DNA from 4 places in the Streptomyces sp. NPDC026301 genome. Region 3 is predicted to be linked to each of the others. Evidence: riboswitches for the same ligand, from Rfam matches in the RefSeq annotation. Region 3 holds a riboswitch; each other region holds the start of a gene.
What was found. Region 3 has a riboswitch for cobalamin ahead of ACZ4MH_RS05870 (prenyltransferase/squalene oxidase repeat-containing protein). Riboswitches for the same ligand answer to the same signal wherever they lie in the genome.
Positions count from the first base shown of each region.

Region 1 (5,365 bases), on a different contig from region 3:
GGCGAAGATCTGGTCCCGTTCCAGGTCGGAGGCGAGTCCGCGAAGTGCGTCCGCGTCTCCGGAAAGGGTCACGCCGTGGGGGCTGTTGACCGCCGCGACCGACACCCGGTCGCGCAGCGGGCGGACGCGGCGTGCCGCTTCGGCCTCGGTCAGCCCGACGGCGAGCATCGTGCCGGTGCCGGCCAGCCGGTGCTGGAGTCGGCTGCGGTGCAGGATGACCTTGACGGCGTCCGACAGGGTGTAGACCCCGGCTTCGTAGCACGCGGCGACCTCGCCGGTGCTGTGGCCGACCACGGCGTCGGGCCGGACGCCGTGGCTGCGCCAGAGCGCGGAAATGCCGGTCTGGAGCGCGAAGTTGGCCGGCTGCGCGAGCCAGGTCTCCCCCATCCTCGACGCGGCCTCGTCCTTGGCGAGTTCGTCCAGCAGGGACCAGCCGGCCTGCGCACGGATCTCGCGGTCGCACGCCTCGACGGCCGCGCGGTACACCGGTTCGGCCGTCAGCAGCCGGCGGCCCATGCCCCACCACTGCGGCCCCATACCGGTGAACACCCAGGCCGCGCCCCGGCGTTCGCGCTCGCGGCAGTGGCCCGTGACGACACCCGGATGCTGCTCGCCCCGCTCGTACGCGGCCAGCGCCTCGTCCAGCGAGTCGGGCGCCGCCGGTGAGTACGTCACCGCGAGCCGGTGCGCATGGTGTTCGCGGCGGTGGGCGAGGGTGTGGCCGACATCGGCGAGATCGGGCGGCGTGCCGTGCGCGCCGGAGAGCTCGGCGCGGAGACCGGCGGCGAGTGCGCGCAGGCCGTCCGGGTGGCGTGCGCTCAGCGGCAGGATCGTACGGCTGCGCTGCGGCGGTTCGGGCCGCGGGGCCGCCTCGGGGGCCGGTGCTTCTTCCAGCAGTACGTGGGCGTTGGTGCCGCCGAAGCCGAAGGAGTTGACGCCGGCCCGGGCCGGCCCGTCGTGCGCGGGCCAGTCGACCAGCCGGTCCGGGATCTCGAAGGGCAGCGTGGCCGCGTCGAGGGCCGGGTTGAGCCGCTCCAGGTTGAGGTGCGGCGGGATCTTCCCGTGCTTCAGGGACAGCACGGTCTTGATCAGCCCCGCGATGCCGGCGGCGGCCTCGGTGTGCCCGATGTTGGTCTTGACCGAGCCCACGTAGCACGGGGCGCCGGGCGGGCGGCCCGCGGACAGGACGCGGCCGAGCGCCCGGGCCTCGATCGGATCGCCGACGGGCGTGGAAGTACCGTGTGCCTCGACGTACTGCAGGCTGCCGGGCGCGACGCCCGCCTCGGCGCACACCTTCCGTACGAGGTCCACCTGGGCGTCCTCGCGCGGCACGGTGATGCCGTTGGTCCGCCCGTCCTGGTTCACCCCGCTGCCGAGCACCACGGCGTGCACCGGGTCGCCGTCGCGCACCGCGTCGGCCAGCCGTTTCAGTGCCACGACGGCGACGCCCTCGGCACGTACGTAGCCGTCGGCCGCCGCGTCGAAGGCGCGCGACCGGCCGTCGACGGAGAGGAAGCCGCCCTTGGTCTCGGCGATGGTGTACTGCGGCGCGCTGTGCAGCAGTGTGCCGCCGGCCAGCGCGAGGTCGGTCTCGCCGCGCAGCAGGCTCTGCCGGGCGAGGTGCAGGGCGACGAGGGAGGAGCTGCAGGCGGTGTCGAGGGAGACGCTGGGGCCGCGGAAGTCGAAGGCGTGCGAGACGCGGTTCGACACCATCGTCATCATGGTGCCGGTCGCGGTGTGTGCCGCCAGGAAGTCCGGGTCGGCGAAGTGCAGGATCTTGTAGTCCAGCGTGAACGCGCCGATGAACACGCCGATGTCGCGGCCCGCCAGGCCGGCCGGGCGCTGGCCGCCGTCCTCCAGGGCCTCCCAGGAGACCTCCAGGAGCTTGCGCTGCTGCGGGTCGAGGTGGGCGGCCTCGCGCGGGCTGATGCCGAAGAACGCCGGGTCGAATTCGTCGAAGCCGTCGATGTACCCGCCGCGGCCGCCGACCAGCCGCCCGGGCTTGGCCCGGTCCCGGCTGCCCAGGGTGGTGACGTCGTACCGGTCGGCCGGGGTCGGGACGATGCAGTCCCGGCCCTCGGCCAGGTTCCGCCAGAACGCCCGGTGGTCGTTGGCGTGGCCGGGCAGGCGGCAGCCGATGCCGATGATGGCGATCCGGTCACGGGCGGAATCAGGCATTTGACTCATAAGCGCACGATAAGGGGCGCGTGCGGCACATCTCGGCACTCTGCCTGACGACACGTCAGGTCAGCTTGTCGGACAGTCGGCCCGATACCCCCGACCTGTTCCGCGCGGGGCTGCCCGACGACACTCGGCACGGCGTACGCACACAGCGGGGGATGGCACGTGGACGGCGACAGGGCATAACCTGATCGCTGCAGCTGGTTCGCCCTGTCCGCCAGGCAGGCGCGTCGTAAGAGGGAACCCGGTGGGAATCCGGGACTGCCCCGCAGCGGTGAGCGGGAACGACCGCCGTCATACGCACTGGATCCGACCGGGTCCGGGAAGCGACGGCCAGTAGGTGTCTACCTTCGGGTGGACGTGCTCGTGAGTCCGAAGACCTGCCCGTTGCCCGCACGCGGCCCCCGTCGTGTGCGGTCCTTCCGGTGACCTCGAGGGCGGGTCGGCGTACAGCAGGGACGCGGCACACGAGTGCGTGGCGTCCCGTCCGCTGTGCACTCCCTTCGCGCTCTCGCCCGTCGCCGGGCGCTCGGAGACACGCTCGCGAAGGAGAGCAACGTGACCAGCAAGAACACCGCCACGGCCGTACGGGCCACCGTGTACGGCTATCCCCGGCAGGGGCCGGACCGGGAACTGAAGAAGGCGGTCGAGGGGTACTGGAAGGGCCGCGTCACCGCCGACGCGCTCCGGGAGACCGCCGCGGGACTGCGCCGCTCCGTCTGGGGGCAGCTGGCCGAGGCGGGCCTGCACGAGGTACCGACCGGCGACTTCTCGTACTACGACCACGTGCTGGACACCAGCGTCATGGTCGGCGCGATCCCCCGCCGGCACCGCGCCGCCGTCGAAACGGACGCCCTGGACGGGTACTTCGCCATGGCCCGCGGCACGCAGGACGCGGCGCCGCTGGAGATGACCAAGTGGTTCGACACCAACTACCACTACCTGGTGCCGGAGCTGGGCCCCGACACCGTCTTCGCCGCCGACTCCCGCAAGCAGGTCGCGGAGCTGAGCGAGGCCCGCGCGCTCGGCCACACCGCACGCCCCGTCCTGGTCGGCCCGGTCACCTATCTCCTGCTCGCCAAGCCGGCCCCCGGCGTGGACCCCGGCTTCGAGCCGCTGACCCTGCTCGACCGGCTGCTGCCCGTCTACGCCGAGGTCCTCGCCGACCTGCGCGCCGCCGGTGCCGAGTGGGTCCAGCTGGACGAACCGGCGCTCGTGCAGGACCGCACCCCGGCCGAACTGAACGCCGCGGCCCGCGCCTACCGCGACCTCGGCGCCCTCACCGACCGCCCGCAGCTCCTGGTCGCGACCTACTTCGGACGTCTCGGCGAGGCCCTGCCGGTACTGGCCAAGGCCCCCGTCGAGGGGCTGGCGCTGGACTTCACCGAGGCCGCGGCCGGCAATCTGGACGACCTGGCGGCGGCCGGCGGCCTGCCCGGCAAGCGGCTGATCGCGGGCGTCGTCAACGGCCGCAACGTGTGGATCGACGACCACGGGAAGTCACTCGCCACCCTCGGCACCCTGCTGGGCCTCGCCGACCGGGTGGACGTGGCGGCCTCCTGCTCGCTGCTGCACGTCCCGCTGGACGCGGCCGCCGAGCGCGACATCGACCCGCAGATCGCCCGCTGGCTCGCCTTCGCCCGGCAGAAGACCGCCGAGCTGGTCACCCTGGCCCGCGGGCTGACGCACGGCACCGGCATCATCGCCGCCGAACTGGCCGCCAACCGCGCCGACCTCGCCTCCCGTACCGGCGCCGCGCTCACCCACGACCCCGCCGTGCGCGCCCGCGCCGCGGCCGTCACCGCCGCCGACTGCCGGCGCTCCCAGCCCTACCCCGAGCGGTCCGCGGCCCAGCGCGCCCACCTCGGCCTGCCGCCGCTGCCGACCACCACCATCGGCTCCTTCCCGCAGACGTCCGCGCTGCGCACCGCACGCGCCGATCTGCGCGCGGGCCGGATCGACGAGGACGCGTACGAGGAGCGGATCGCGGCGGAGATCCGCGAGGTCGTCGCGTACCAGGAGAAGGCCGGGCTCGACGTCCTGGTGCACGGCGAGCCGGAACGCAACGACATGGTGCAGCACTTCGCCGAGCGGCTGACCGGCTACCTCGCCACCCGGCACGGCTGGGTCCAGTCCTACGGCACCCGCTACGTCCGCCCGCCGGTGCTGGCCGGCGACGTCTCCCGCCCGGAGCCGATGACGGTGCGCTGGACCCGGTACGCGCAGTCGCTCACCGGGCGGCCGGTCAAGGGCATGCTCACCGGTCCCGTCACGATGCTCGCCTGGTCCTTCGTCCGCGACGACCAGCCGCTCGCCGACACCGCGCGCCAGGTCGCGCTGGCGCTGCGCGACGAGGTGGCCGACCTGGAGGCGGCGGGCACCTCGGTTGTCCAGGTGGACGAGCCGGCGCTGCGCGAGACGCTCCCGCTGCGCGCCGCCGACCACGCCGCCTATCTGGCCTGGGCCACCGAGGCGTTCCGGCTCGCCACCGGCGGCGTGCGCCCCGACACCCAGATCCATACGCACATGTGCTACGCGGAATTCGGCGACATTCTCCCGGCCATCGACGACCTCGACGCCGACGTGATCAGCCTGGAGGCGGCCCGTTCCCACATGCGGGTGGCCGGTGAGCTGGCCGCCGCCGGTTATCCGCGCGAGGTCGGCCCGGGTGTGTACGACATCCACTCACCGCGCGTCCCGGACACCGACGAGATCGAGGCCCTGATCCGCGCGGCGCTGACGGCCGTCCCCGCGGAGCGGCTGTGGATCAACCCCGACTGCGGCCTGAAGACCCGGGGCTGGCCGGAGACGCGCACCTCACTGGAGAACCTGGTCGCGGCGGCCCATCGCGTCCGCCGGACGCGCACGGCGCGGGAGGACACCGCCTGACGCCTTCGAGGGCGCTGCCGGACTCAGCGATGCGCGCACCGACCTCGGTACCGGGGCGTGACTCGTGGGATGCTGGGGCCTCCATGGATCATGGCGAGCTTCGGGAGAGTACGGCAGCGTGATAGCAGCGACACGGCGGGCCTCCATCCGCACCTGGGACCGCTTCGCGGCGTCCGACCCGGGACTGCTGCGGCTGATGGCGGGGCTGCGGACGGTCGGCGCGATCGTGCTGGCCCTCGCCGTCCTCGCGCTGCTCGGTACGGACGTCACGCACATGGTCGCGGGCGCCATGGCG
Region 1 is NZ_JBVHPN010000004.1:402,373-407,737, reverse strand. It holds gene ACZ4MH_RS09660 (amino acid adenylation domain-containing protein) at 1-2,187, opposite strand, end outside; cobalamin riboswitch at 2,366-2,583, shown strand; gene metE (5-methyltetrahydropteroyltriglutamate--homocysteine S-methyltransferase) at 2,740-5,070, shown strand; gene ACZ4MH_RS09650 (FUSC family protein) at 5,267-5,365, shown strand, end outside.
Region 1: another riboswitch for cobalamin. It lies ahead of metE (5-methyltetrahydropteroyltriglutamate--homocysteine S-methyltransferase); the one in region 3 lies ahead of ACZ4MH_RS05870 (prenyltransferase/squalene oxidase repeat-containing protein).

Region 2 (5,365 bases), on a different contig from region 3:
ACAGCCCCTCGATGCAGGCCGCGAAGCAGATCAGGTTCAGCAGGAAGCGGCGGCGGTGGGCCTTGGTCTCCAGCCGGTCGATCTTCTCGACGGAGTCCATCCAGCGGAAGCAGAACTGCGCCTTCTCGCGGATGGACGGGATGCTCTCGACGGCGGCGAACGCGTCGGCGCGGTCGTCCGGGTCGGGCAGGTACGTGTCCAGCAGCGTCAGATAGAACTGGACGTGCACGGCCTCCTCGAAGAGCTGCCGGCTCAGGTAGAGCCGCGCCTCGGGGGAGTTGATGTGCTTGTAGAGAGTGAGGACCAGGTTGTTCGACACGATCGAGTCGCCGGTCGCGAAGAAGGCGACCAGCCGGCCGATCAGGTGCTGCTCGCCCGGCGACAGCTTGGCGAGGTCGGCCACGTCGGAGTGGAGGTCGACCTCCTCCACGGTCCAGGTGTTCTTGATCGCGTCGCGGTAGCGGTCGTAGAAGTCCGGGTACCGCATCGGACGCAGCGTCAGCTCGAAGCCCGGGTCGAGGAGGTTCTTGTGCGTCGCGCCGACGGTGTGGGTGGCGGCGGCGCTCTCGGGTGCGGTGGTCATTACTGGCATGCCTCGCAGGACTCGGGGTTCTCCAGGGAGCAGGCGATCGCCTCGGGGTCGGTCGCCTGCTGGGGTACGGGGGCGGCGGCGGCCGTGCCGCGCGCGGACTGCGCGATCCGGGTCGCCGGGCGGGACCGCAGGTAGTACGTGGTCTTGATGCCGCGCTTCCACGCGTAGGCGTACATCGAGCTGAGCTTGCCGATGGTGGGCGCCGCCATGAAGAGGTTCAGGGACTGGCTCTGGTCCAGGTAGGGAGTGCGGTCGGCGGCCATGTCGATCAGCGCGCGCTGCGGGACCTCCCAGGCCGTGCGGTACAGCGCGCGGACGTCCTCCGGCACCCATTCCAGGTCCTGGACCGAGCCGTTGGCCTCGCGCAGCGCGTCACGGGTCCGCGCGTCCCACAGGCCCAGCGCCTTGAGCTCCTCGATCAGGTACGCGTTGACCTGCAGGAACTCCCCGCTCAGCGTCTCGCGCTTGAAAAGGTTGGAGACCTGCGGCTCGATGCACTCGTACACGCCCGCGATGGAGGCGATGGTCGCGGTGGGGGCGATCGCCAGAAGGAGTGAGTTTCGCATGCCGGTCGCCGCGATACGGGTGCGCAGCGCGGCCCAGCGGTCGGCCCAGCGGGGCTCGGCATTGGGGTAGTGGTCGGGGTGCAGCACGCCGCGGGCGGTGCGGGTCGCCGCCCAGTTCGGGTGCGGGCCGTGCCGCTCGGCGAGGTCGGCGGACGCCTCGTACGCGGCGAGCATGATCCGCTCGGAGATACGGGTGGACAGCTCGCGCGCCTCGGGGGAGTCGAACGGCAAGCGCAGCCGGAAGAACACGTCCTGGAGGCCCATCAGGCCCAGTCCCACCGGTCGCCAGCGGGAGTTGGACGCGCCGGCCTGCTCGGTCGGGTAGAAGTTGATGTCCACGACGCGGTCGAGGAAGGTGACGGCCGTCCGGACCGTGGCGTCCAGCTTGGCCCAGTCCAGCTCGCCGTCCGCGCCCAGGTGCGCGGCGAGGTTGACGGAGCCGAGGTTGCAGACGGCCGTCTCGCCGTCGTCCGTGACCTCCAGGATCTCCGTGCACAGGTTCGAGGAGTGCACGACCCGGCCCGGCTCGGCGGTCTGGTTCGCGGTGCGGTTGGCGGCGTCCTTGAAGGTCATCCAGCCATTGCCGGTCTGCGCCAGGGTCCGCATCATGCGGGCGTACAGCGTCCGCGCGGGGACGGCCTTGATCGCTTTTCCGTCGGCCTCCGCCTGCCGGTACGCGGCGTCGAACTCCGCGCCCCACAGGTCCACCAGCTCCGGCGCGTCCGCCGGCGAGAACAGCGACCAGTCCTGGTCCGCCTCGACCCGGCGCATGAACTCGTCCGGGATCCAGTGCGCGATGTTCAGGTTGTGCGTACGCCGCGCCTCCTCACCGGTGTTGTCGCGCAGCTCCAGGAACTCCTCGATGTCCGCGTGCCAGGTCTCCAGATACACGCAGGCGGCGCCCTTGCGGCGGCCGCCCTGGTTCACCGCGGCGACACTCGCGTCGAGGGTCCGCAGGAACGGCACGATGCCGTTGGAGTGCCCGTTGGTGCCGCGGATCAGCGAACCGCGGGCGCGCACCCGGGAGTACGAGAGGCCGATGCCGCCCGCGTGCTTCGAGAGGCGCGCGACCTGGTGGTAGCGGTCGTAGATCGAGTCCAGCTCGTCCAGCGGCGAGTCCAGCAGATAGCAGGAGGACATCTGCGGGTGGCGGGTGCCGGAGTTGAAGAGCGTGGGGGAGGAGGGCAGGTAGGAGAGCGTGCTGGTCAGCGCGTACAGCGCGGCGACGTCCTGGACGGCGCGGTCCGAGTGGTCCTCGGCCAGGCCGCAGGCCACGCGCAGCAGGAAGTGCTGCGGGGTCTCGATGACCTTGCGGGTGATCGGGTGCCGGAGGAGGTAGCGGGAGTAGACCGTGCGCAGGCCGAAGTAGCCGAAGCGGTCGTCGGCGCCGTCCTGGAGGGCCGCCTCGACCAGCGCGTCCAGCGTGGCGGCGTGCGTCCGGACGAACTCCGCCGTGCCGTCGGCGATCAGACCCTCGCGGTGCCCCGTGGCGACCGAGGCGGCGAAGCCCGTCGCGCCCTGGCTCGCGGCCTCCTCGGCGACCGCGGCGGTCAGCAGCCGGGCGGCCAGCTTGGAGTACTGCGGCTCATCGCCGATCAGCCCGGCCGCGGCCTCCATCGCCAGCTCGCGCAGCTCCGCCGCGTCCGAGCCGGCGTGCCGGCCGCGCAGCGCGGCCGCGGCGACCTTGCCCGGGTCGGTGGCCGGCAGGTCGGCGGTGAGGTCGGTCAGGGTGCGCAGCAGGGCCGTACCGGGGCCGTCGTCGGGCCGCGCGGTCGTCGCCCGCGCCTCCTGTGCCGCCCGCTTCTCCTGTGCCGCCTGCGCCTCTTGTGCTGACTCCGCTGGCGCGATGGTCACCTTGTGCTCTCCTCACTCGGCTGGGGCCGGGGGAGGGCGGTCGGAGGCGTACGGGCAGCCGCGCCGGAGCCCTGCCGGGCACGCGGGCACACCACGCAGCGTCCACCGGCCCATCCCACGGAGCCCGGACGTCTCGACGCCCGCACCGGAACGGATACGGACGTACCGTCGGCAGGTCCTCGGACTCGGCGAGCGCGGCACAAATGCCCACTCAGCACACCGTTGCGGGACAGTTCCGGATTCGCACCGGATTCCCCTGCGGCGACAGCGAGCACGAGCATACATCTTGTGTCGCCCCGCGCGAGCGTTCCCATATCTTGTGTCGCGACGCTGCTGTCCGTGCAGCCGTACGCACGGATGGTCACCCCTGCGAAGGCGTCAGCTCCCGGGCGAACGTCAGCAGCGGGCCGGCGTCCGGTATCGGATGCCAGTCGCGGTCCGGGGTCCGCGTGAACCCCAGGCGACGGTAGATGCGGTGCGCGCTGAGCATCGAGCGCTGGGAGGACAGCACGAGACGTGCGCAGCCCTCGGTCTCCCGCGCACGTTCCAGACACGCGCGCACCAGCGCCTCGCCCGCGCCTCTGCCGCGTGCCTCCTTCGCGACCGCCAGCATCCGGAACTCCGCCTCGCCCGGCCGCGCGATGTCCGCCCACGGACCGCCCGCCGGCACGAACGTCACCCCGCCCAGCACCTCGCCGTCCGCCACGGCCACCAGCACCTCCGCCTCGGCGGCCCGCCGCGCCACGTCCCGCAGCAGGGGCAGATAGCCGTCGTCCTCCCCGAAGTCGAGCAGCCCGTCACCGAGATACGCCTGGGCCGTGATCTCGCCCAGCCACGCGTGCTCCTCCGTACGTATCCGCCTGACCACGATGTCCATGGGATCCATGCGCTCAGTGTGCACCGGGGGTACGACAACGGGCCGCCGGTTTCCACCGGCGGCCCGTCGGCCGTCATGAGCTCAGGCGGGACTCTGCGGTCACGACCTAGTGGGCGGCGCCCGCCGTGGCCGGCGGCAGGTCCACCTGGACGCCCTTGTCACCGGCGTCCGCCGTGTAGTCCTCGGGCGAGGTCTCGTCGATGCCGGCAGGGGCCTTCACGGCCCGCAGGACGACCGTCAGGACCACCGTCACCAGGACGTTGAGCACGAACGCGGTCAGGCCGATGTAGCCGATCTCGCCGATCCCGGGGATCTCCGCGTTCGAGCCGCCGAAGTGCTTCTGCGTGGGGCTCGCCACGCCGTACGCCGCGACCGTGCCGTACACCATGCCGACCGCCCAGCCGGCGAGCAGCGCCCAGCGGTGGAACCAGCGGGTGAACAGGCCGCCCACCAGCGCCGGCATGGTCTGCAGGATCCAGATGCCGCCCAGCAGCTGGAAGTTGATCGCCACCGTCTTGTCCATCGTCAGGACGAACGCCAGCGCGCCGACCTTCACCAGCAGCGACACCAGCTTGGCGACCTTGTGCTCCTGCGCGGGCGTGGCGCCCGGCTTGAGGAAGTCCTTGTAGATGTTGCGGGTGAAGAGGTTCGCCGCGGCGATCGACATGATCGCGGCGGGCACCAGCGCGCCGATGCCGATCGCGGCGAACGCCACGCCCGTGAACCAGTCGGGGAACATGTTCTCGAACAGCTGCGGGATCGCCAGCTGCCCGTTCTGCACCTTGATCCCGGCCGCGATCGCCATGAAGCCCAGCAGCGCGAGCAGGCCGAGCATCAGCGAGTACAGCGGCAGGATGGTGGTGTTGCGGCGGATCACGTTACGGCTGCGCGAGGAGAGCGTGGCCGTGATCGAGTGCGGGTACATGAACAGCGCCAGCGCCGAGCCGAGCGCCAGCGTCCCGTACGCCCACTGCGCGTTGGGGCCGCTCGCCAGCTCGCCGCGCGGCTTGCCGGTGGCCGGGTTCGTCTGCGCGAAGGCGTCGCCCGCCGTGTGGAAGATGTGCTCGAAGCCGCCCAGCTTGATCGGGATGTAGATGATCGCCACCGCGATGACGAGGTAGATCAGGCCGTCCTTGACGAACGCGATCAGCGCGGGCGCGCGCAGCCCGGAGGAGTAGGTGTACGCGGCCAGCACGCCGAAGGCGATCAGCAGCGGCAGGTCCTTGATGAACCAGTTCGTGCTCTCGCCGCCGCCGACGCCCATCACGTCCAGGACCGCCTGGATGCCCACGAGTTGCAGCGCGATGTACGGCATCGTGGCGAGGATGCCGGTGAGCGCGACGGCCAGCGACAGGGCCTTGGAGCCGAAGCGGCCGCGCACGAAGTCCGAGGTGGTGACGTACCCGTGCTTGTGCGACACCGACCACAGCCGCGGCAGGAACGTGAAGATCAACGGGTAGACGAGGATCGTGTACG
Region 2 is NZ_JBVHPN010000009.1:163,480-168,844, forward strand. It holds gene ACZ4MH_RS17885 (ribonucleotide-diphosphate reductase subunit beta) at 1-583, opposite strand, end outside; gene ACZ4MH_RS17890 (ribonucleoside-diphosphate reductase subunit alpha) at 583-3,012, opposite strand; cobalamin riboswitch at 3,166-3,297, opposite strand; gene ACZ4MH_RS17895 (GNAT family N-acetyltransferase) at 3,374-3,889, opposite strand; gene mctP (monocarboxylate uptake permease MctP) at 3,996-5,365, opposite strand, start outside.
Region 2: another riboswitch for cobalamin. It lies ahead of ACZ4MH_RS17890 (ribonucleoside-diphosphate reductase subunit alpha); the one in region 3 lies ahead of ACZ4MH_RS05870 (prenyltransferase/squalene oxidase repeat-containing protein).

Region 3 (5,365 bases):
CGCACTGTCGTCAGCTGCGGCACTTTCCCCGACGGACAAACGGTCCGGGGTTTCATAGAAATACCTGTCAGCCAGGCAGTACACCTCGTACCGCTTATCCATCGTCTCCCCCCTCGGCGGCGTGGAATAGAGATTTCCACGCAACGGGAGGGACGGACAGTCACAGATGTCATGAGATCACCGTGAGGAACGCACAGGTAACTCTAAGTACGGACCAGGGGCTCGCTCATCCGTTCGACGGGGCGGGCGGGGCGTACGGGGCGGCGCTACTCCTCCGGCGGGAAGACTGATTCCCCGGAGTCCGCCTCCGTAATCAGGATCGCCTCGACCGGACATCCCTCGGCGGCCGACAGCACGGCCTCACGGGCGTCCGTCTCGCCCGCCACCGGGTGCGACTGCCGCGCGGAGTCCAGCCGGAAGTCCCCGGGCGCCATGCTCGCGCACAGCCCCGAGCCGATGCAGACCCCGCGGTCCACCTCCACCTGCCAGCGGTCGCCCATGCGCTCACTCCCCCGCCGGGAGGTGGATCATCTTGTGCTCCAGATACGCGCCGTACCCCTCGGGGCCGAACTCCCGCCCGATGCCGCTGTTCTTGTAGCCGCCGAACGGCCCGAGCATGTCCAGGCTGAAGGTGTTCACGGAGTACGTGCCGGTGCGCACCCGGCGCGCCACCTCGATGCCGCGCTCGGTGTCCGCCGTCCACACCGATCCGGAGAGCCCGTAGTCGGAGTCGTTCGCGATCCGTACCGCCTCGTCCTCGTCCTCGTACGGCAGCAGGCAGATCACCGGGCCGAAGATCTCCTCGCGGGCGATCCGCATACCGGGCGTGACCTCGCCGAAGAGGGTGGGCTCGACGTACCAGCCGGTGGCCTGGTCCGCCGGGCGGCCGCCGCCGGCCAGCACCTTGGCGCCCTCCTGCTGCCCGGCCGCGATGTACTCCAGCGACCGGCGCCGCTGCCGCTCGGCGACCAGCGGGCCGACCTCGGTGGCCGCGTCCAGCGGATCGCCGACCTTCAGGGCGGTGGCCGCTGCGGCGAACCGCTCGGCGATCTCCTCGTAGTGGGAGCGCGGCGCGAGGATGCGGGTCTGGGCCACACACGCCTGCCCGTTGAGCATCCAGGCGAAGGGGGTGATCCCGGCGACCGCCGCGTCCAGGTCCGCGTCCGGCAGGATCACCGCGGCCGACTTGCCGCCCAACTCCAGTGTCACGCGGGTGAGCCGGCGCGCGGCCACCTCCATGACGCGTTTGCCGGCCGCGACCGACCCGGTGAAGGACACCTTGTCCACGCCCGGGTGCCCGACCAGGTACTCGCTGACCTCCCGGTCGGCCGGGAGGATGGACAGCACACCCTCGGGCAGCCCGGCCTCGGCCGCGATCTCCGCGAGCAGATACGCGTCCAGCGGCGTCTCCGGCGACACCTTCAGCACCGCCGAGCACCCGGCCAGCAGCGCGGGCGCGAGCTTGGCGGCGGCGGTGAACTGCGGGACGTTCCACGGCACCACGGCCGCGACCACCCCGACCGGCTCGCGGCGGATCAGCAGCGGCCCGAGGAGGCCCTGCCGCCGCTCCTCGTAGGCGAAGTCGCGGGCGACCGTGATCGCCGCGTCCCAGGCCAGCATCGCGGCGAGCGACTGCACCATGACGCCCGCGGTGTACGGGGTGCCGTTCTGCGCGCTGATGAGCCGCGCGAACTCCTCGCTCCGCACGGCGAACGCGTCCTTGATCCGCGTGATCACCGCGATCCGGTCGGCGAGCGGGGTGTCCGCCCAGACGCCGGAGTCGAAGGACGCGCGGGCCGCCGTGACGGCGCGGTCCACGTCGGCCCGGGAGGCGTGCGGCACCCGGCCGATGACCTGCTCGGTGTGCGGGGAGACGACCTCGATGGTGTCCCGCCCTGCGGGATCGACCCACTCGCCGCCTATGTAGAGCTGTCCGTGCTCGATCAGATCGGCCATCGACTCCGCCTCCCGCGGTCACCGCGATACGTGACGTAAATCTGACGCTGCATCAGAACTGATACCAGTTCTAGCTATAGTGGGCAACGGTGAGGCACGCGACGGCGTGCGGGCCGGGAGGGGCAGGACATGCCGCACGTGATCGACCACCGGGGCGGGGTGTGGAGCATCGCCGTGCCCATACCGGACAACCCGCTCGGGCACACCCTCGTCCATGTACTGGAGACGGACCGCGGCCCGGTGCTGATCGACACCGGCTGGGACGACCCGGACTCCTGGGACGCCCTCGCCGCCGGGCTCACCGCCTGCGGCACCGACGTGGCCGATCTGCACGGCGTCCTGGTCACTCACCACCACCCGGATCACCACGGTCTGTCGGCGCGGGTCAGGGAGGCGTCCGGCGCGTGGATCGCGATGCACGCGGCCGACACGGAGGTCGTCCGCCGCACCCGTGAGGCCGAGCCGGGCACGTGGCTGACGTACGTCATCGCGAAACTGGCCTCGGCTGGCGCGCCCGAGGACCACCTCGCGCCGCTCTACGCGGCCCGCGCCGAGGGGCGCACGCGCGGGCTCCCGGACCAGCGTCCCGCGCTCCCGGACCGCGAGATCGTCCCCGGCGAGCTGCTGGACCTCGCGGGGCGGCGGCTGCGCGCGGTCTGGACGCCGGGCCACACACCGGGCCACGTCTGCCTCCACCTGGAGGAGGCGCACCCGGCGGCGCGCCCCGGGCACGGCCGGCTCTTCTCCGGCGACCACCTGCTGCCGGGCATCACGCCGCACGTCGGCCTGTACGAGGACCCGGACGACGCGACGGTCACCGATCCCCTCGGCGACTATCTGGACTCCCTGGAGCGGATCGCGCGGCTCGGCGTCGCCGAGGTCCTCCCGGCCCACCAGCACGCCTTCACCGGCGCCGCCGAGCGGGCGGCGGAGCTCGTCGCGCACCACGAGGAACGGCTCGGCGGCCTGCGCGCCCTGCTCGCCGCCCCGCTCACGCCCTGGCAGCTCGCCGAGACCATGACGTGGAACCGCCCGTGGGAGGAGATCCCGTACGGCTCGCGCACCATCGCCGTCTCCGAGGCCGAGGCGCACCTGCGGCGCCTGGTGAAGGCGGGGCTGGCCGAGCCGGTGCCGGGCTCGGAACCGGTGACGTACCGGGCGGTGTGAGGCACGCGGCTGCCGGAGGCGGTGGGCCCGGGCGGCCACGCAGCCCTTCTGCACGTGCCGGAGACCGGCCGCTACCCGCCGGTTAAAGTGGTCCGGACAAGTTCATTCGTGCCCGACCGGGGGAAGCCGGTGGAAAACCGGCGCTGACCCGCAGCCGTGAGCCCTGGCGCGCATCCGTGCGCCGGAGCGAGCCGGAACGCCCGGCGGGGCACGCCCAAGGCTCCCGCGTACCGTACGGCCGCCCTTCATCGGCCGTCCGGCGCGCGGCACCGTCGAGGTATACGGAGCTGAGCCCGGTGCCACCGCGCCCGCGCGCCGCGCGCGACGTGGTGCGGCGGAGTACGGCTGCGTGACCTCCCACCTCGCGCACCCCGCGAACCGACCGAGAGGCACCGACCCCATGGCCATCACGGCCCGCTCCCTCGCCGCCCCGGCGCGCCGCTGCGCCGCGGCCCTGGCCGCCGCCGTGCTGTGCGCGGCCGCTGCCCCCGCCGCGTTCGCCGCCGACCCCGCGCCCGCCGCGTCCCCCAAGCTCCCGAAGGGCCTGTACGGCAGCACGGACCCGAAGTACGACGGCGTCTGGCGGCAGTCGCTGGCGCTGCTGGCGCAGGACACCGCGGGCGTGCGCCCGGCGGACTCGGCGGTGGACTGGCTCGCCGGGCAGCAGTGCGCCGACGGCGCGTTCACCGCGTACCGCGCCGACCCGAAGCAGGGCTGCGACGCGAAGACGATGCGGGACACCAACCAGACGGCCGCCGCCGTGCAGGCGCTGGCCGCGGTCGGCGGGCATGCGGACGCGGTGCGCAAGGGCGTCTCCTGGCTGAAGTCCGCCCAGAACGACGACGGCGGCTGGGGCTCGGCCGCCGGCGCCCCGAGCGACGCCAACTCCACTTCGGTGGTGATCGGCGCGCTGGCCGCCACGGGCACGAAGCCCGAGTCGGTGACGGCCAAGAAGGGCGGCACGTCGCCGTACGACGGGCTGCTCGCCTTCCGGCTCGGCTGCGACGCGAAGAAGAAGGACCGCGGCGCGTTCGCCTTCCAGGCCAAGGACGGGAAGCTCGCCGCCAATGAGGACGCGACGGCCGCCGCGGTACTGGGGGCGCTGGGGAAGGGCTTCGTCGTCGAGCCGGGTGCGGACGCCGCGAAGCCGGCGTCCTGCGAGGACGCCGCGAAGGACCCGCACGCGGCCGCCGCCGACGGCGCGGCCCACCTCGTCTCCGTCCTGGACGCGCACGGCCACCACCTGATGTCCGCGATGCCCGGCGCCGAGGCGCAGCCGGACGTCGGCAACACCGCCGACGCCGTCGTCGCGCTGGCCGCCGCGGGGCGTGCCGACGAGGCGAAGCGGTCGCTGGGCTGGCTGCGCGGGCACTCGGCGGCCTGGGCGAAGCAGAGCGGCCCGGCCGCGTACGCGCAGCTGATCCTCGCCACGCACGCCACCGGCGGCGACCCGCACGACTTCGGCGGCACGGACCTGGTGACGAAGCTCAACGCGACCGGCCCGAAGCCGGCGGCCGCCTCGGCCCGGCAGGACGGCAAGGACCAGAAGCAGGACGAGGGCGGCATCTCCGTGTGGTGGGTCGTGGTCGTCGGCCTGGCGGCGGGCGCCGGCATCGGCTTCCTGGTGAGCGGCCGCCGGAAGCAGAACCAGCTGTGAGCAGCGCCGTCCGTATCGCACGCGGCATCGGCGCCCTGGCCCTGGCCGGCACGGCCACGGGCCTGGCCGCCGCGCCCGCGCACGCCGAGGAGTACCGCTACTGGTCCTTCTGGACGGCGGACGCGGCGGCCCACGGGGGCGGTGGCTGGACGTACGCCACCGAGGGGCCCTCGACGGCCCGCCCCGCAGACGGCGGCGTGGCCGGCTTCCGCTTCACCGTCAGCGCCGACTCCGCGCGCGCCACGAAGCCGCGCGCGGCCGCCGACTTCGACGCGGTCTGCGGCGGCACGAAGGCGGCGGACGGCCGCAAGCGGGTCGCCGTCGTCCTCGACTTCGGCACGGCGGCCGACGCCCCGAAGGGCGAGAACCCGCCCGCGGCCCGTACGGAGTGCGCGCGGGTCCCCGAGGACGCGAGCGCGGGCGACGCGCTGGCCGCGGTCGCGGCGCCGCTGCGGTACGACTCCAGTGCGCTGCTGTGCGCGATAGCCGGTTATCCGGAAAAGGGCTGCGCCGAGCAGGCGGGCGGGTCGTCGAAGGGCTCCGGCGAGTCCACCGGGTCCACCGGGTCCGCGGCGCCCGATGGTG
Region 3 is NZ_JBVHPN010000003.1:8,020-13,384, reverse strand. It holds gene lanKC (class III lanthionine synthetase LanKC) at 1-102, opposite strand, end outside; gene ACZ4MH_RS05885 (ferredoxin) at 267-500, opposite strand; gene ACZ4MH_RS05880 (aldehyde dehydrogenase) at 505-1,956, opposite strand; gene ACZ4MH_RS05875 (MBL fold metallo-hydrolase) at 2,086-3,123, shown strand; cobalamin riboswitch at 3,206-3,345, shown strand; gene ACZ4MH_RS05870 (prenyltransferase/squalene oxidase repeat-containing protein) at 3,524-4,780, shown strand; gene ACZ4MH_RS05865 (SCO2322 family protein) at 4,777-5,365, shown strand, end outside.

Region 4 (5,365 bases), on a different contig from region 3:
CGCGAGGCGTCCCGCAGCCGCTCCACGCGCAGTACTTCATGGGCCTTCAGCAGGCCCGCGGCCAGCGGCGTGCGGCCGCCGGTCGGCAGCTGCTCCAGCCGGGCCGCGCCCGCCTCCACGGAGGAGGTCGGCGGCAGCGCGAGCGCGGCCTCCGCGCCACGGAAGGTGATCATCCCGACCTTGTCGCGCCGCTGGTACGCGTCCAGCAGCAGCGACAGCACCGCGCCCTTGACCGCGGTCATCCGCTTCCGCGCCGCCATCGAGCCGGACGCGTCCACGACGAAGAGGACCAAGTTGCCCTCGCGGCCCTCGCGTACGGCCTCGCGCAGGTCGTCGCGGCGGACGAGCAGCCCGCGGCCGCTGCGCCCGCGCGCCTTCTGGTGCGGCGCCGCGGCCTGCACGGTCGCCGCCAGGTGCAGCTTGCCGAGCGCGCCCTGGGGGCGGCGGGAGCCGGTGGTACGGCCGTGCGCGGTACGGGCCCGCGAGCGGCGGCCGTCGGCGCCCTCGCCGAGCCCCGGCACGTCCAGCCGCCGGGTCTTGAACGGCTCGGCGGCGCCTACCGCGGCCTTCTCGGGCGCGGTCCCGCCCTCTGCGGCCTCGTTCTCTGCGGCCTCGTTCTTGGGCTGGGCGGGCTGCTCCTGGCCGCGGTCCGAGCGCTGGTCCGGTACGGAGGGCTGCTCGGGGCCCGCGTCGGCGCCGGACGGCGGCGGCGCGTCGTCCGGGCCGTCCTGCGGCGGCAGCCCGCCGCCCCCGTCAGGACCCCCGCCGTCCGGCCCGTCGTCCGGGCCCTCCGGCTCCGGGTCCGGCTCCTCGTCCTCCTGCGGCCCGAACTCCTCCAGCGTCTGGTCGAGCTTGTCCTCGTCCAGGCCCGGGGCGTCGAAGGGATTGCGGCGGCGCCGGTGCGGCAGCGCCAGCAGCGCGGCCTGCCGTACGTCGCCCTCGGTGACCTCGGCGCGGCCCGCCCAGGCGGCCAGCGCGGTCGCGGTACGCGCCATCACGATGTCGGCGCGCATACCGTCCACCTCGAAGGCCGCGCAGGTCGCGGCGATCTGGCGGAGCGCGGCGTCGCCGAGCACGACGTCCGGGAGCAGCGCCCGGGCCGTGGCGATCCGCTGCCGCAGCGCCTCCTCCTCGGCGGCCCAGCGCGCCGCGAAGCCGGCCGGGTCGGCGTCGTACGCCAGCCGCCGCCGGACCACCTCGACCCGCTGGTCCGGCTCACGGGACGCGGCGACCTCCACGGTCAGCCCGAACCGGTCCAGCAACTGCGGCCGCAGCTCGCCCTCTTCGGGGTTCATCGTCCCGACGAGCAGGAACCGCGCGGCGTGCCGCACGGAGACGCCCTCGCGCTCGACGTACGAGGCGCCCATGGCGGCGGCGTCGAGGAGGAGGTCGATCAGGTGGTCGTGCAGGAGGTTGACCTCGTCCACGTACAGGATGCCGCGGTGGGCGTGCGCGAGCAGGCCCGGCTCGAACGCCTTGACCCCCTCGGACAGGGCGCGCTCGATGTCGAGCGAGCCCGCCAGGCGGTCCTCCGAGGCACCCACCGGGAGTTCGACCATGCGGGCCGGACGGGCTTCGGCGGGGCTCACCTCGTGCGGCCCGTCCGGGCACTCCGGGTCCGGACCGGCGGGGTCGCAGCTGAAGCGGCAGCCGGCGACCACCGGGACGTCGGGCAGCAGATCCGCCAGCGCGCGCACGGCCGTGCTCTTGGCGGTGCCCTTCTCGCCGCGGACGAGGACCCCGCCCACCGCCGGGCTGACCGCGTTCAGCAGCAACGCCAGCCGCAGGTCGTCCATGCCGACGACAGCGGTGAACGGATACCGGGTGCTCACGTACGGATCACTCCTTCGAGTGGCTTTCGTTGGCTTCCCCTCGGGCGCGCTCACGGCGCCCCCGGCGGGACGAACGGCAGCCCCGCGGGCACCCCGTCCTCGATCAGCCGCAGCAGGGCCGCGGTGTCCGCGTGTTCTTCGATCAGGTCGCCCAGCGCGTCGAGCTGTTCCTCGCGCAGCGCGTCGAAGCAGGTGTCCGGCGCGGGCACGAACGCGCGCCCCGCGTCGGCGGCCACCCGGCGCAGGAAGGCGCGCCGGAAGCCGTCGCTCTCCAGGGAGCCGTGCCAGTGCGTGCCCCAGACGGAGCCGACGCGGCAGCCGTCCAGGAAGGCTTCGTCGCCCGCGCGGACCTGGGCGACGCCGTGGTGGATCTCGTACCCCGCCACCGGCTCGCCCAGCGCCTCGCCCGCCGGCCGCGCGAGGGTCTTCTCCGCCGCGAACCGCACCCGTACGGGCAGCAGTCCGAGCCCGTCGACGGCCCCGGCCCGCGACTCCACCTCGTCCTCGATGTGCTCGGCGAGCATCTGGAAGCCGCCGCAGATGCCGAGCACCGGGCGGCCTTCCGCGGCGCGGCGGGCGATCGCGTCCGCGAGGCCGCGCTCGCGCAGCCACTGCAGGGCCCGTACGGTCCCGCGGGTGCCGGGCAGTACGACCAGGTCCGCGTCGGCCAGCTCCTCGGGCCGGTCCACGAAGCGCACCACGACGCCCGGTTCGGCGGCGAGCGCGTCGACGTCCGTGAAGTTCGACATCAGGGGGACGGCGGCGACCGCGACGCGCAGGACGTCGCTGCCGTGCGGCGGCGCCACGACGCTCTCGCGGACCGCGCCCCGCAGGGACACCCGCAGGCCGTCCTCCTCGTCGATGCCGAGCCCGTGCCGGAACGGCAGTACGCCCAGCGTCGGCCGCCCGCTCAGCTGCTTGAGCATGTCCAGGCCCGGCTCCAGCAGCGTCACGTCGCCGCGGAACTTGTTCACCAGGTAGCCCGCGATGTGCGCCTGGTCGGCCGCGGAGAGCAGCGCGGTGGTGCCGAAGAAGGACGCGAAGACGCCGCCGCGGTCGATGTCGCCGACCACGACGACGGGCAGGTTCGCGGCGCGCGCGATGCCCATGTTCACGATGTCCGTGCGGCGGAGGTTGATCTCGGCCGGGCTGCCCGCGCCCTCGCAGATCACCGCGTCGTGCGTGCGGCGCAGCTCGGTCAGGCAGTCGGTGACCGTGCCGAGCAGCTGCTCCCGGCGGCCCGCGTACAGCGTCTGCCCGGGGGACGCCCCCTCGGCCCCGCCGAAGTATCCGCGGGCGCTCATCTCGCCCACCGGCTTGCCCAGCAGGACGACCTGGCTGCTGCGGTCGCTGCCGGGCTTGAGCAGTACCGGGTTCATCAGCGCGGTCGGCTCGACACGGGCCGCCGCTGCCTGCATGGCCTGCGCCCGCCCGATCTCCGCGCCCTCGCGCGTCACGAACGAATTGAGCGACATGTTCTGCGCCTTGAAGGGCGCGACCTTGACGCCCTTGCGGGTCAGCCAGCGGCAGATGCCCGCCGTGACCACGCTCTTGCCCGCGTCCGACGTCGTCCCGGCGACCAGCAGGCCGCCACCGAGAGTCCTGTCCGTACCGCTCACCGGGATCTCCTCGCCTTCCGCGCTCCGCGCACCGCGCCCACGGCGATCCGCGCCCCGACCGTCGTCACCAGCGCCAGCGCGCTCACCCGGCGCGACAGCCGCACCGCGCGCGCGATGTCCGCGCCGTCGACCGCGCGTGCGCCGTCGTTGAGCACCGGCCGGTGCTCGACCCGCCCCGCGTAGGCGAGCGTGCCGCCCAGCCGTACGCCGAGCGCGCCCGCGAACGAGGCTTCCACCGGGCCCGCGTTGGGGCTCGGGTGCCGCTTTCCGTCGGCCCGCCAGGCGCGCCACGCGCCGCGCGGGTCGGGCCCGGCGACGGTGGCCAGTGCGGCGGTCAGCCGGGCGCCGGGCCAGCCCGCCACGTCGTCCAGCCGGGCCGAGGCCCAGCCGTACCGGCGGTAGCGCGCCGACTTGTGCCCCACCATCGCGTCGAGCGTGTTGACGGCACGGAAGGCGACCAGCCCCGGAACGCCGCCCACGGCGCCCCAGACCAGCGCGCCCACCACCGCGTCGGAGGTGTTCTCGGCGACGGACTCCACCACCGCGCGGGCCATCTGCGGCCCGTCCAGTGCCTGCGGGTCGCGGCCGCACAGGTGCGGCAGCCGCTCGCGCGCCACGTCCAGATCGCCGGCCTCCAGCGCGCTCCCGATGGCGCGCGCCTCCCGGCCCAGCGTCGTACCGCCCAGCACGGCCCAGGTGGCGGCGGCGGTCAGCGCGATGCGGGCGGGGGCGCAGTTGCGTACGGCACGGGAGAGCAGCGCGGCGCCCACGGCGGCCCCGCCGGCGCACAGCGCGGTGTGCGCCGCTCCGTATCCGCGGTGGTCGCGCCACAGCCCGCGCTCCACGGCGCCCGCGGCCCGCCCGAAGGCGGCCACCGGGTGGCCGCGGCGGGGATCGCCCACGGCCAGGTCGCCGAGAAAGCCCAGAGCCGCGCCGCACGCATAGGTGGCGTGTTCGGCACGCATCGTCGGATCAGCCCGCCGTCGTGCCTCGGAGGGACGGCCGTACGCGGTCGCGTACCGGGCGTACGGCGCAGGAAGGCAGGGGTCTCGGCTCGGGGCCCGGCATGGCGTGTGTCCTCACTCAGGGTCCGCGCCCTGGCTCGACGTGACGGGCGACGAGAGTCTCCTGGCTCCCGGATCGGCGCTGCCCCCGGCCTTCCAGCCCGTGTCTGCGGCGGGCCGTGGCCTCTTCTGGAGGAGCGCTCCCCGGTGACAGTGGCGGGACCGCGCCGGATTCTCACCGGACTTCCTCATCTGTCGCCGAATGGCACCGGGCAGTCCACCACGTGCCGCGAATGCCCGTCAACTCACCCTTGACCTGCGACGCGGGCGTATGGCAGAGCATGTGGCCGACACCACAGGCCGGGCGCCGGGGAAGCGGGCGGACGACGAAGGCGCCCGGTGCCGCGGAAGGAACCGCGGCGCCGGGCGCCTTCAGGTGCTGCGTGAGTGCCTCAGCCGGTGACGATCAGGAAGATGCCGTAGCCGACGGCCGCGAGGCAGAGCGCGAAGCAGGCGTAGCCGCCGGTGCGGGCCGCGGCGGAGGAGCCGCCGCCGACGGCCGCCGCGGCGGCCGCCTCGCCCTCCTGGCGGGGCTTGCGGGACGTGCCCACGATGCCCAGGGTGAACAGGCCCACCATCCCGACGGTCACCACGAGGGTGGTGCCGAAGACCTGGCCGAGTGCCGCCCAGTCGATGTTCATGGCGTGAGTTCCTTAACGCGAGCGCCCGGCGTCAGCGGACGGCCGAGGCGGCGGGGGAGCGGGAGGCGGACGGGGACTGCGCCGGGATGCCGTCGATGGAGCCGGCGCCGGCCGTGGTCGCGCCCGCGGGCGGCGGGGTGACGGTCTGCAGCGCGGCGGTGACGACACCGGCCGGCTCGACGTCGTTGACGTTGCTGTGGTCCACCGGC
Region 4 is NZ_JBVHPN010000021.1:56,064-61,428, reverse strand. It holds gene ACZ4MH_RS29510 (putative cobaltochelatase) at 1-1,832, opposite strand, end outside; gene ACZ4MH_RS29505 (cobyric acid synthase) at 1,883-3,451, opposite strand; gene ACZ4MH_RS29500 (cobalamin biosynthesis protein) at 3,448-4,416, opposite strand; cobalamin riboswitch at 4,554-4,752, opposite strand; gene ACZ4MH_RS29495 (hypothetical protein) at 4,908-5,156, opposite strand; gene ACZ4MH_RS29490 (inorganic phosphate transporter) at 5,188-5,365, opposite strand, start outside.
Region 4: another riboswitch for cobalamin. It lies ahead of ACZ4MH_RS29500 (cobalamin biosynthesis protein); the one in region 3 lies ahead of ACZ4MH_RS05870 (prenyltransferase/squalene oxidase repeat-containing protein).